DNA from 3 places in the Streptomyces sp. RG80 genome. Region 2 is predicted to be linked to each of the others. Evidence: riboswitches for the same ligand, from Rfam matches in the RefSeq annotation. Region 2 holds a riboswitch; each other region holds the start of a gene.
The links. A riboswitch is a leader RNA that binds a small molecule or an ion and turns the genes downstream of it on or off. The one in region 2 is predicted to bind cyclic di-AMP.

Region 1 (3,243 bases), on a different contig from region 2:
GGGCAGGGCACGCGCGCGTGCGTGGAGATGGCCTCCATCTGAGTAGTTCCGCTCATGACAACCACCGTGCCGGGCCGGAACACTCTGCCCATGCTCCTCAGGCGATCAGCCGCAGCGGCCGCCCTCCTCGCGATCACCCTGACCGCGTGCGGAAGCCAGAAGGGTGGTGCGCGGGCGGAGTCCGCGCCGTCCGCGCAGTCGACAGCTCCCTCGCCCTCCTACGCGCCCCCGCCCAAGTGCGCACAGGCCGCCCGGACGCCCGCCCCGGTGCCGTCCTATCCGAGTCCCCGCACCGGCACGGTCCGGCCGGAGGAGAACCTCGACCAGCCCCCGAACTACGCCGACAACCACGCGTACCGCATGCAGGCCTCCCTGAGCGCCGAGCAGCGGGCCAGCGGCCAGGCGTCGGCGGAACTCATCCTCGCGGAGCTGGCGAAGGTCCGGAAGGAAGGCGGGTCGGGGGAGTACGGCGGCTTCAGCGACGCGCGCGTGAAGGCGGCGCTGGCCCGTGTCGGCTGCGGCGAGAAGCACGGGCTGTCCGTCGGGAACGGCTTCTACGCCGTCTACACGGGCGTCGTGTGCGTCTCCGGACGAGTGACGAAGGACGAGCTGACCGGCGAGGTGCACGGCGTCTACGCCGAGCCCCAGCCCGGTGAGGGGCCCTGTGTCGAGAACCGCGGAGGTCACTGACGCCAGGGCCCTGCGGCGCGTCAGGCCGGCCGCACCACGCTGTGGATCGCCGACTCACCGTCGTAGTAGATCGACTCCTCGCGCACGTACGCCCCCGGCTTCGGCGCGTGGATCATCATGCCGTTGCCGATGTAGAGGCCGACGTGGGTGACGTCGTCGTAGAAGAAGACGAGGTCGCCGGGGCGGGCGTTGGCGAGGGTGACCGTGGCGCCGAAGTTCACCTGGTCGTAGGTGGTGCGCGGGAGGGTGATGCCGGCGGCGTTCCAGGCGGCCTGGGTGAGGCCGGAGCAGTCGTAGGAGTCGGGGCCGGTGGCGCCCCAGACGTACGGCTTGCCGACCTGTGAGCGGGCGAAGGCGAGCGCCTTCTCGGCCTTGGTGGCGTACGAGGAGTCCGTGGCCTGGGAGGACGACGACGAGCCGCTGGTCGACTCCTGGGCGGCGGCCGCCTCCTGAGCCGCCTTGTCCTCGGCGGCCTGCTGCTTGGCCAGTTCCGCGGCCTTGCGGGCGGCCTCCTCCTGCTTCTCCTTCTCGATCGCCGCGAGCCGCGCCTTCTCCTCCGCGGTCAGCTTCGACAGCAGCTCGCGCGCGTCGGACAGCTTCTGCTGGACGGTGGCCTTGGCGGTCTTGAGGTCGCTCTGCGAGTCGGTGAGCGTCTCGAGGCTCTGGGTGGCCTCCTGCCGCTTCTTCATCGTCGCGGACTGCTCGGTGACGTAGTCGTCGACCGCGTCCTTCTGACGGGACGTCATACGGCCCATCAGCTGCGTCTGGTCGAAGTAGTCCTGCGGGGAGTCCGCGAGCAGGAAGGTCGCCGTGTCGGGCGCGGAGGCGCCGGTGCGGTACTGGGCCGCGGCGAAGGAACCGAGCTCCTCGCGGGCCTCGTTGAGCTTCTGGGTGCGCTTGGCGACGTCGTCGAGGAGGGTGTCGACCTCCTTGCGCTGCTTGGCGGTCTTCTCCTTGGTCGCGTTGTACTTCTCGGTCGCCGACTCCGCCTGGCGGTAGAGGTCGTCGACCTTCTTCTCGACCTCCTCGATGCTCGGCTTGTCGTCGGTCGAGGGGGCCGCGGTGGCCGTCTGGGAGAGCAACGCCACGGAGGTGAGGGCGGCCGTGGCCAGAGCGGGGGTGCGTATACCTGCCACGCGCGTACCAGCGGGAGGCGACTTGCGGTGCGACGCCAAGGTTGGCGACTCCTTCCATGCTCCGCCTACCGAGTTAGCTGTCGGGTTCGGGCGGGTGCTTCGGAAGGTGTGCCCTACGGCCGTTCCCCGGAGGGGAGTTGGGCCGATTCACCCCAGGTCGGTGTGGGTCCCCGGCTCCGGCTGCCTGGACGGGCGCACCGGACTCGGCGGAGGCCGCGCGGCCCGGCGATGTTCGCCGGTGGGGGTCGTACGGCCTTCCGGCACGGTAGCCAACGCGTGTGGCCCCTGTGAAGGTTGATGTTCGATATGCCCGATACATTTTCGTGACCTTAGGTCAGGACGTAGCCGACCGTGGCCAATACGGAGTGATCTGCCAGGAGTTGTACGTATTTTGGGCGGAGTGACGACGTCCGCCCGCTTCCGGACGCTAACTTCCAGCCGAGCCGCGGTCGGGTGCCGTGGCGCACGAAGGGCACAGGGGGTTCGGCCATGAGGAAGCGCACATCGTTCGTCGTCGCCACAGGAGTCGCGCTCGTCGCCACCGCGGGCCTCGCCCCGGCGACCGCCTCGGGCGGCCACGGCGGCGGAAAGCCGGTCGTCCGCGTGATCGCGACCGGCCTCGACAACCCACGCCAGCTCTCCTACGACCACGACACCGGGCAGCTGTACGTCGCCGAGGCCGGCCGCGGCGGCAAGAAGTGCATCGGCGAGGGACCCGAAGGCGAGACCTGCGTCGGCCTCTCCTCCGCCGTCACCAGGATCTACTGGGCCCAGGGCGCGTGGCAGCACCACCGGGTCGTGCAGGGCCTGCCCTCGGGCGCCGCCCCCGACGGCGGTTTCGCGACCGGCCTGGACGGCGTCTCCGCCCTCCACGGCGAGCTCTGGGGCGTCGAGACCTACGCCCCGCCGGAGGCCGGCGTCCCGACGACACCACCCTGGAACAAGCTCGGCAAGCTGCTGCGCATCGACCCCGGCGGCGGCCACGACAAGGCGAGGATCGCCGCCGACATCTCGGCCGTCGAGTTCCGGTACAACCCGCACAAGGCCTCCGTCGAGTCCAACCCGTACGCCGTCCTCGCGCTCCCGGACGGCCGCCGGATCGTCGCCGACGCGGCGGGCAACGACCTGGTCGTCGTGTCACCCAAGGGCAAGGCGCGCCCCTTCACGGTCTTCCCGGACCATGACCGCAACCAGTCCGTCCCCACGTCCCTGGCGCTCGGCCCCGACGGCAACCTCTACGTCGGCGAGCTGAACGGCGAGGCCCAGAAGCCCACGGCGCGCGTGTGGAAGGTCGACCCCCGGACCGGCCGGATCCTCGGCTGGAAGTCGGGCTTCGGCTCGATCACCGGCATCGCCTTCAACGACAGCGGCGACCTGTACGTCAGCCAGCTCTTCACCGGCGCCGTGACCAAGGTCT
Region 2 (3,243 bases):
CCCTCGCGCTCGGAGAAGGCGAGGGAGGCCTCCAGGCGCTCGGCGGAGATGTTGGAGGCGGCGATGTGCCGGACCTTGCCCGCCTTCACCAGCTCGTCGAGCGCGCCGATGATCTCCTCGACCGGCACCTCGGGCTTGTCGAAGTGGGTGTAGTAGAGGTCGATGTGGTCGGTGTCGAGGCGGCGCAGGGAGGCGTCCGCCGCCGCCTTGATGTTCGCGGCCGTCAGGCCGGGGAAGTCGGGGTGCTGGCTGACCTTCGTGGCGATCACGACGTCGTCGCGGTTGCCCCGCGCCTTCACCCACCTGCCGATGATGGTCTCGGACTCGCCGCCGGCGTTGCCCTCGACCCAGGCCGAGTAGGAGTCGGCGGTGTCGACGAAGTTGCCGCCCGCGGCCGCGTAGGCGTCGAGGACGGCGAAGGACTGCGCCTCGTCGGCGGTCCAGCCGAAGACGTTGCCGCCGAGGGAGAGCGGGAAGACCTCGAGGTCGGACGTGCCCAGCTTGCGAAGAGAAGTCATGTACGGGGCCAACGCCCGCACGGAGGGCGCTCTTCCGGAACGGCCGCAAAGTTCTTGTAAACGCGGGAAGTGCCGGAAACGCAAAACCGGCGGCCCTGACGTCGGGGGGTGTGCGTCAGGGCCGCCGGTGGATCAAGAAACCTCAGGGCGTGAGCCCCTTGCTCCGCAGCCACGCCATCGGGTCGATCCCGCTGGACGAGCCGTCGGGGTGGACCTCCAGGTGCAGGTGCGCGCCCGTGACGTTGCCGGTCGCGCCCACGCGCCCGATCACATCGCCGGTGCCGACCTTCTGACCCACGCTCACGCTGATCGACGACTGGTGGGCGAACCACAGCTCCGTGCCGTCGTCGAGGGTGAGGACGGTCTTGTAGCCGTACGAGCCGTCCCAGCCCGCCTGCGTGATGGTGCCGCTGTGGACCGCCTTGATGAGCGTGCCCGTGGGAGCGGCGAAGTCGAGACCCGTGTGGTAGCCGGAGGACCACAGGGAGCCGGCCTGCATGAACGTGGAGGTGATCGTGTACGAGGAGGTCGGCAGCGTGTACTGCTTGGCCAGCTCGGCGAGGCGCTTGGCCTCGGCGGCCTTCTCGGCCTCCGCCTCCGCCTTCTTCTTCGCCTCGGCGGCGTCGTCCGCGGCCTTCTTCAGCGCGGCGGCCTCGGCCTTCGCGGCCTCGTCGGCGACGGCGGTCTGGGTGGCGAGCCGCGCCTTGCTGTCGACCTGGGTCTGCTGGCTCTCGGCCTGCGCCATGATCCGGTTGCGCAGCGACTCACCGGCGCCCGAGGTGCCGCTCTCGACGGTCTCCGTAGCAGTGGAGACGGTGGCGAGGCTGCTCAGCGGGGTGGTGGAGCCCTGGGGGGCCTCGTCGTCACCGCCGAAGACACCGCCCACGGAGGGCATGTCGGGCATCGAGATGGAGACCGGCGGCTTGCCGGTGTTGGCGCTGGCCATGCCGGCCCCGCCGACGGCGGCTATGACACCGACGCCCAGAACAGTGGAGCTGCGGGCGAAGCCACCGTTGCGCTGCTTGGCGACCCGGTGCTTGCCGCGTGCCGGTCGGACGGAGTCCTCGGTGGGATTCCAGACCTCCTGCGGGCCCTCGTCGTGGTGGTAGCTGCCGTAGCCGAAGGCATCGGTGCTGCGCTGGCTCGGCACGTACGGGGCCTCGGGGGCAGGCCGGTTTGACGCCACGTGGGCGTGCTCCTTTCCTTCCTTCTCGCCTACCGGGTTAGCTGACGGGTTCGGAGCAGGAAGGTCTCCTACGCGCGTATAACGACCGTGCTGCCACGGCGGCATTGGCGCGATTCACCCCAGGGTTGATGGTTCCCCGGCTCCCTTGCGGGATTAAGCGCGTGAGCACGGAGCCGTCTCTTGTGACGGCTGGGACGACCGCGCTGCGTTATCGAACGTTAATAGACCCGGGGTGTGGATTCCAAGCTGTTCCGCTTGATCATTAACCTTTCTCGCCTGGACGTACGGGTCCATGAGCGGTGAAAAACGGGCGAGTTGACCCCGCCACAGCGACCCCACAGGTATTGACGGTATGTCAGTTGTTATGCGGAGGGCGGTCGCCCGATCACCCCACGTGACAATGTCACGGTCGGCGTACGGCGAGCAGCGCCATGTCGTCCGTCATGCCGCCCCCGGTGTGCCGCCGTACCTCCGCGGCGAGCGCGGACAGCAGTCCCCCCGGATCACGGAAGGCGCGTCCCGCGAGCCGCGCCGCCGGGTCGTAGAACTCCCCGTGCCGGTCCCGTGCCTCGGAGAGCCCGTCGGTGTACAGCAGCAGCGTGGCCCCGCCCGGGAAGCCGGCCTCCTCGGCACGGTCGGGCCAGTTCCCCAACTCCCCCATGCCGAGCGGCAGCGCGGCCTCGGCGGCGGGCAACGACCGCACGGTGCCGTCGGGACACAGCAGCAGCGGCGGCGGATGGCCCCGGTTGACGATCCGTACGACCCCGTCGCCGTGCGGCAGTTCGGCGAGTACGACGGTGGTGAACCCCTCGATGGCGTCCGGCCCCTCGCGCCGCGTGCCCTCCCGCGCCAGCGCCCGCTCCAGCCGCCCCGCGACCGCCTCCAGGCTCGCCTCCTGCTCGGCGGCCTCCCGGAACGCCCCGATGACGACGGCGACGGCGGCCACCGCGCCCATGCCCTTGCCGCGCACGTCCCCCACCACAAGGCGCACCCCGTGCGGGCTGTCCTGCACGGCGTACAGGTCCCCGCCGATGAAGGCGTCCTGCTGCGCCGCCTCGTAGCGCACCGCGATGTCGAAGCCGCCGATCCGGTCGTCGGGCTCGGGCAGCACCGCGCGCTGGGCGGCCTCGGCGATCACGCGCTGGGAGGCGAGCCGCTGGTCGCCGCGGCGCACGACCCGGTTGAGGAGGGCGGCCAGCACGGCGACGGTGGCCACGGTGAGCACCTCGGTGAGGGCATCGGCGTCCACCTGGAGGCCGAACCGCAAGTGGACGGCGAAGGCGGCGGCCAGCGCCACGGCCCCGGTGACCACGGTGCCGGCCAGCGGATAGAGGGGAGCGGCGACCAGCGGGGCGGCGGTGAAGAAGGGGATCGCGGTGAACGCGCGCGGGGTCAGGACGTCGTAGACGATCCCGCCGACGATCAGTACGACGGGCAGCACTCGCAGAAGGGCGGAGATGCGTCGCCCCTCCTCCGCCTTCCGATCCACCTCTCCAGGCTTCCCGGACCCGGGCGGGGCGGCGAGCGGTGTGGCCCGAC
Region 3 (3,243 bases), on a different contig from region 2:
GGCGTACATCCAGGAGATCTTGTGCCGCAGCTGGGTCAGCATCGAGGCGAGCGCGGGGCTGCCGGAGGCCTGGGCGAGCGTCTCGTGGAACCAGCCGCCCAGAGACCGCAGGTCGTCGCTGTTGCCCCGTCTGGCCCGCTCCTGGCCTAGCCTGACCAGTCCGCGCAGCACCTTGAGGTGCGCCTCGGTACGCCGCTGGGCGGCCCGGGAGGCGCCGAGCGGCTCCAGGAGCATGCGCATCTCCAGCAGGTCGGCGGCCTCCTGCTCGGTGGGTTCGGCCACGCACGCGCCCGCGTGCCGCCGGGTCACCACGAAGCCCTCGGCCTCCAGCGTGCGCAGGGCCTCCCGGACGGGGACGCGGGAGACGCCGTAGCGGCGGGCGAGGAGTTCCTCGGTGAGGCGGCTGCCGCGCTCGTAGACACCGGCGACGATGTCGTCCCTGATCGCGGTGCATACCGAGTGCGCCGGAATACGCATGACCGACCTCCGCTTTAATCCCCGTGAAACGTCGACGATTGACGTGTGTTCAGTGACTCTATTGCAAAGAGCGGGAATTTCCGATGGCGGGCCGGAATCCATGGATATTTTTTGGACAGCAACGCGACAGAAACGACGAAACCCCGGCTCGTGAGCCGGGGTTTCGAAGAGGTCTCGCGGTCCGTCGTCAGACGTTCACGCCGTGCGAGCGCAGGTAGGCGACGGGGTCGATGTCCGAGCCGTACTCCGCGGTCGTGCGGGCCTCGAAGTGCAGATGCGGCCCGGTGACGTTGCCGGTCGCGCCGGACAGGCCGATCTGCTGGCCCGGGGTGACCGTCTGGCCCACCGAGACACCGATGGACGACAGATGCCCGTACTGGGTGTACGTGCCGTCGTTCATCTTGATCACGACGTTGTTGCCGTAGGACCCGCCCCAGCCGGCCTCCACGACCGTGCCGGAGCCGACCGAGCGCACGGAGGTGCCGCTGGCGGCGTGGAAGTCGACGCCGGTGTGGCTGCCGGAGGACCAGACGGCGCCGCCGGCCTTGTAGCCGGTGGAGATGTACGAGCCCGAGATCGGGGAGACGAAGGTGTTGAGGCGCTTGCGCTCGGCGGCCGCGCGGGCGGCGCGCTCCTTGGCCTCGCGCTCCTTCTTGGCCTTGGCGGCGGCCTTCTTGCGCGCCTCCTCCTCGGCCTTCTGCTGCGCGGCCTCCAGGGCCGCCTGCTGCTGGGCCTCGGCCTGGGCGTCGATCTGGGCGGCGACCGAATCGCCGATGGTGATGACCGGGGTGAGTCCGGTCTGCTCGGCCGCGGGCTCCGCGGCGAGGGCCGGGGCGGCGAGGGTGCCGATGACGCCGGTGGTGGTGAGGGCCGCGACGCCCGCCACGCGAACGGTGCTGCGCTTCATCCGGCTCGGGGCGCGATGCTTCCCGGTGGGGCGCGTGAACGCCATGTAGTGGCTGGTCCTTTCCTTCCCTCTCGCCTACCGGGTTAGCTGACGGGTTCGGAGCAGGAAGGTCTCCTACGGACCCCCTCGCATGACGCGCGGGCGTCCGATTCACCCCAGGGACTACGGATGGGTCCCCGGCTCCCCTGGCTCGCGCCGTACGGGGACTCGGCGATGACTGTCCGGTGCCGCGGGCGCGGCGCACTGCCTGACGAACAGCCCGGACGAAGCTATGCGGGGCGACTTTCAATCCCCAAACGGATCAGGGTTTTTGTAGCGCATCCCACAGGGCAAACAGGCAACCAGCCTTCAATTCGGACATTAAGGGGCCCTGGTGACGCTTCAGTCACCAGGGCCCCTCCACGCGCGTGCCTCTACTCGGCGGTCACGACCGTCACTTCGCCGATGCCGAGGGCCTCCACGGGCTCCCTGATGGCGGACGCGTCGCCGACCAGGATCGTCACCAGACGGTCCACCGGGAAGGCGTTGACGGCGGCCGCGGTGGCCTCCACGGTGCCGGTGGCGGCGAGCTGCCGGTACAGGGTGGCCTGGTAGTCGTCGGGCAGGTGCTGCTCGACCTGGTCGGCCAGCGTGCTCGCGACGGCCGCCGCCGTCTCGTACTTCAGCGGGGCCACCCCGACCAGGTTCTGCACCGCGACGTCGCGCTCGGCGTCGGTGAGCCCCTCCGCGGCGAGGGTGCGCAGCACCTTCCACAGGTCGTCCAGGGCGGGACCGGTGTTGGGGGTGTCCACGGAACCGCTGATGGCGAGCATCGCGGCGCCGGTGCCTTCGGGGCCGGACCTGAGGACCTGCCCGAACGAGCGCACGCCGTAGGTGTAGCCCTTCTCCTCGCGCAGGACACGGTCCAGGCGGGAGGTGAGGGTGCCGCCGAGGCAGTACGTGCCGAGCACCTGCGCGGGCCACACGCGGTCGTGCCGGTCGGCGCCGATCCGGCCGATCAGCAGCTGCGTCTGCACGGCGCCGGGGCGGTCCACGATGACGACCCGGCCGGTGTCGTCGGCGGTGATCGGCGGCACCGGCCTCGGCTCGGCCGAGGAGCCGGTCCACGAGCCGAGGGTGTCGCCGAGCAGCTCGTCGAGGTCGGTGCCGGTGAGGTCGCCGACGACCACGACGGTGCCGGTGGCGGGGCGCACGTGCTTCTCGTAGAAGGCGCGTACGGCCGCCGAGTCGATGTTCCGGACGGTGTCCTCGGTGCCCTGGCGCGGGCGGGACATGCGCAGGTCCGCCGGGAACAGGGTCCTGGAGAGCTCCTTGGCGGCCCGGCGGGAGGGGTTGGCCAGCTCGTGCGGGATCTCGTCGAGCCGGTTGGTGACCAGCCGCTCGACCTCGCTGTCCGCGAACGCGGGCGCCCTGAGCGCGTCGGCCAGCAGACCGAGCGCCTTGGGCAGGCGGGAGACCGGGACCTCCAGGCTCAGCCGTACGCCGGGATGGTCGGCGTGCGCGTCGAGGGTGGCGCCGCAGCGCTCCAGCTCGGCGGCGAACTCCTCGGCGGTGTGCTTGTCGGTGCCCTCCGAGAAGGCCCGCGCCATGATCGTGGCCACACCGTCGAGGCCGGCCGGCTCGGCGTCCAGCGGGGCGTCCAGGAGGACCTCGACGGCGACGACCTGCTGGCCGGGACGGTGGCAGCGCAGGACGGTGAGGCCGTTGTCGAGCGTGCCGCGCTCGGGGGCCGGGAAGGCCCATGGCCGCGCCTCGCCCGCCTGCGGCTGGGGGTGGAATTCCATCGTGGCGAGCTCGGTCACTTGGCCGCCTCCTCGTTCTTGTCGCCGGCTTCGACGGTGGCCTCGGCCTCGGGGTCC

Region 1: another riboswitch for cyclic di-AMP. It lies ahead of ABKA17_RS00895 (C40 family peptidase); the one in region 2 lies ahead of ABKA17_RS45400 (M23 family metallopeptidase).
Region 3: another riboswitch for cyclic di-AMP. It lies ahead of ABKA17_RS10755 (M23 family metallopeptidase); the one in region 2 lies ahead of ABKA17_RS45400 (M23 family metallopeptidase).

The regions. Positions count from the first base shown of each region.
Region 1 covers NZ_JBEAAJ010000001.1:178,989-182,231, forward strand. Annotated here, with positions in the region: gene ABKA17_RS00890 (hypothetical protein) at 91-690, shown strand; gene ABKA17_RS00895 (C40 family peptidase) at 711-1,865, opposite strand; cyclic di-AMP (ydaO/yuaA leader) riboswitch at 1,874-2,031, opposite strand; gene ABKA17_RS00900 (ScyD/ScyE family protein) at 2,316-3,243, shown strand, end outside.
Region 2 covers NZ_JBEAAJ010000020.1:21,565-24,807, forward strand. Annotated here, with positions in the region: gene ABKA17_RS45395 (aldo/keto reductase) at 1-518, opposite strand, end outside; gene ABKA17_RS45400 (M23 family metallopeptidase) at 661-1,704, opposite strand; cyclic di-AMP (ydaO/yuaA leader) riboswitch at 1,716-1,874, opposite strand; gene ABKA17_RS45405 (PP2C family protein-serine/threonine phosphatase) at 2,108-3,193, opposite strand.
Region 3 covers NZ_JBEAAJ010000003.1:121,475-124,717, reverse strand. Annotated here, with positions in the region: gene ABKA17_RS10760 (GntR family transcriptional regulator) at 1-477, opposite strand, end outside; gene ABKA17_RS10755 (M23 family metallopeptidase) at 665-1,429, opposite strand; cyclic di-AMP (ydaO/yuaA leader) riboswitch at 1,442-1,607, opposite strand; gene ABKA17_RS10750 (M16 family metallopeptidase) at 1,798-3,186, opposite strand; gene ABKA17_RS10745 (M16 family metallopeptidase) at 3,183-3,243, opposite strand, start outside.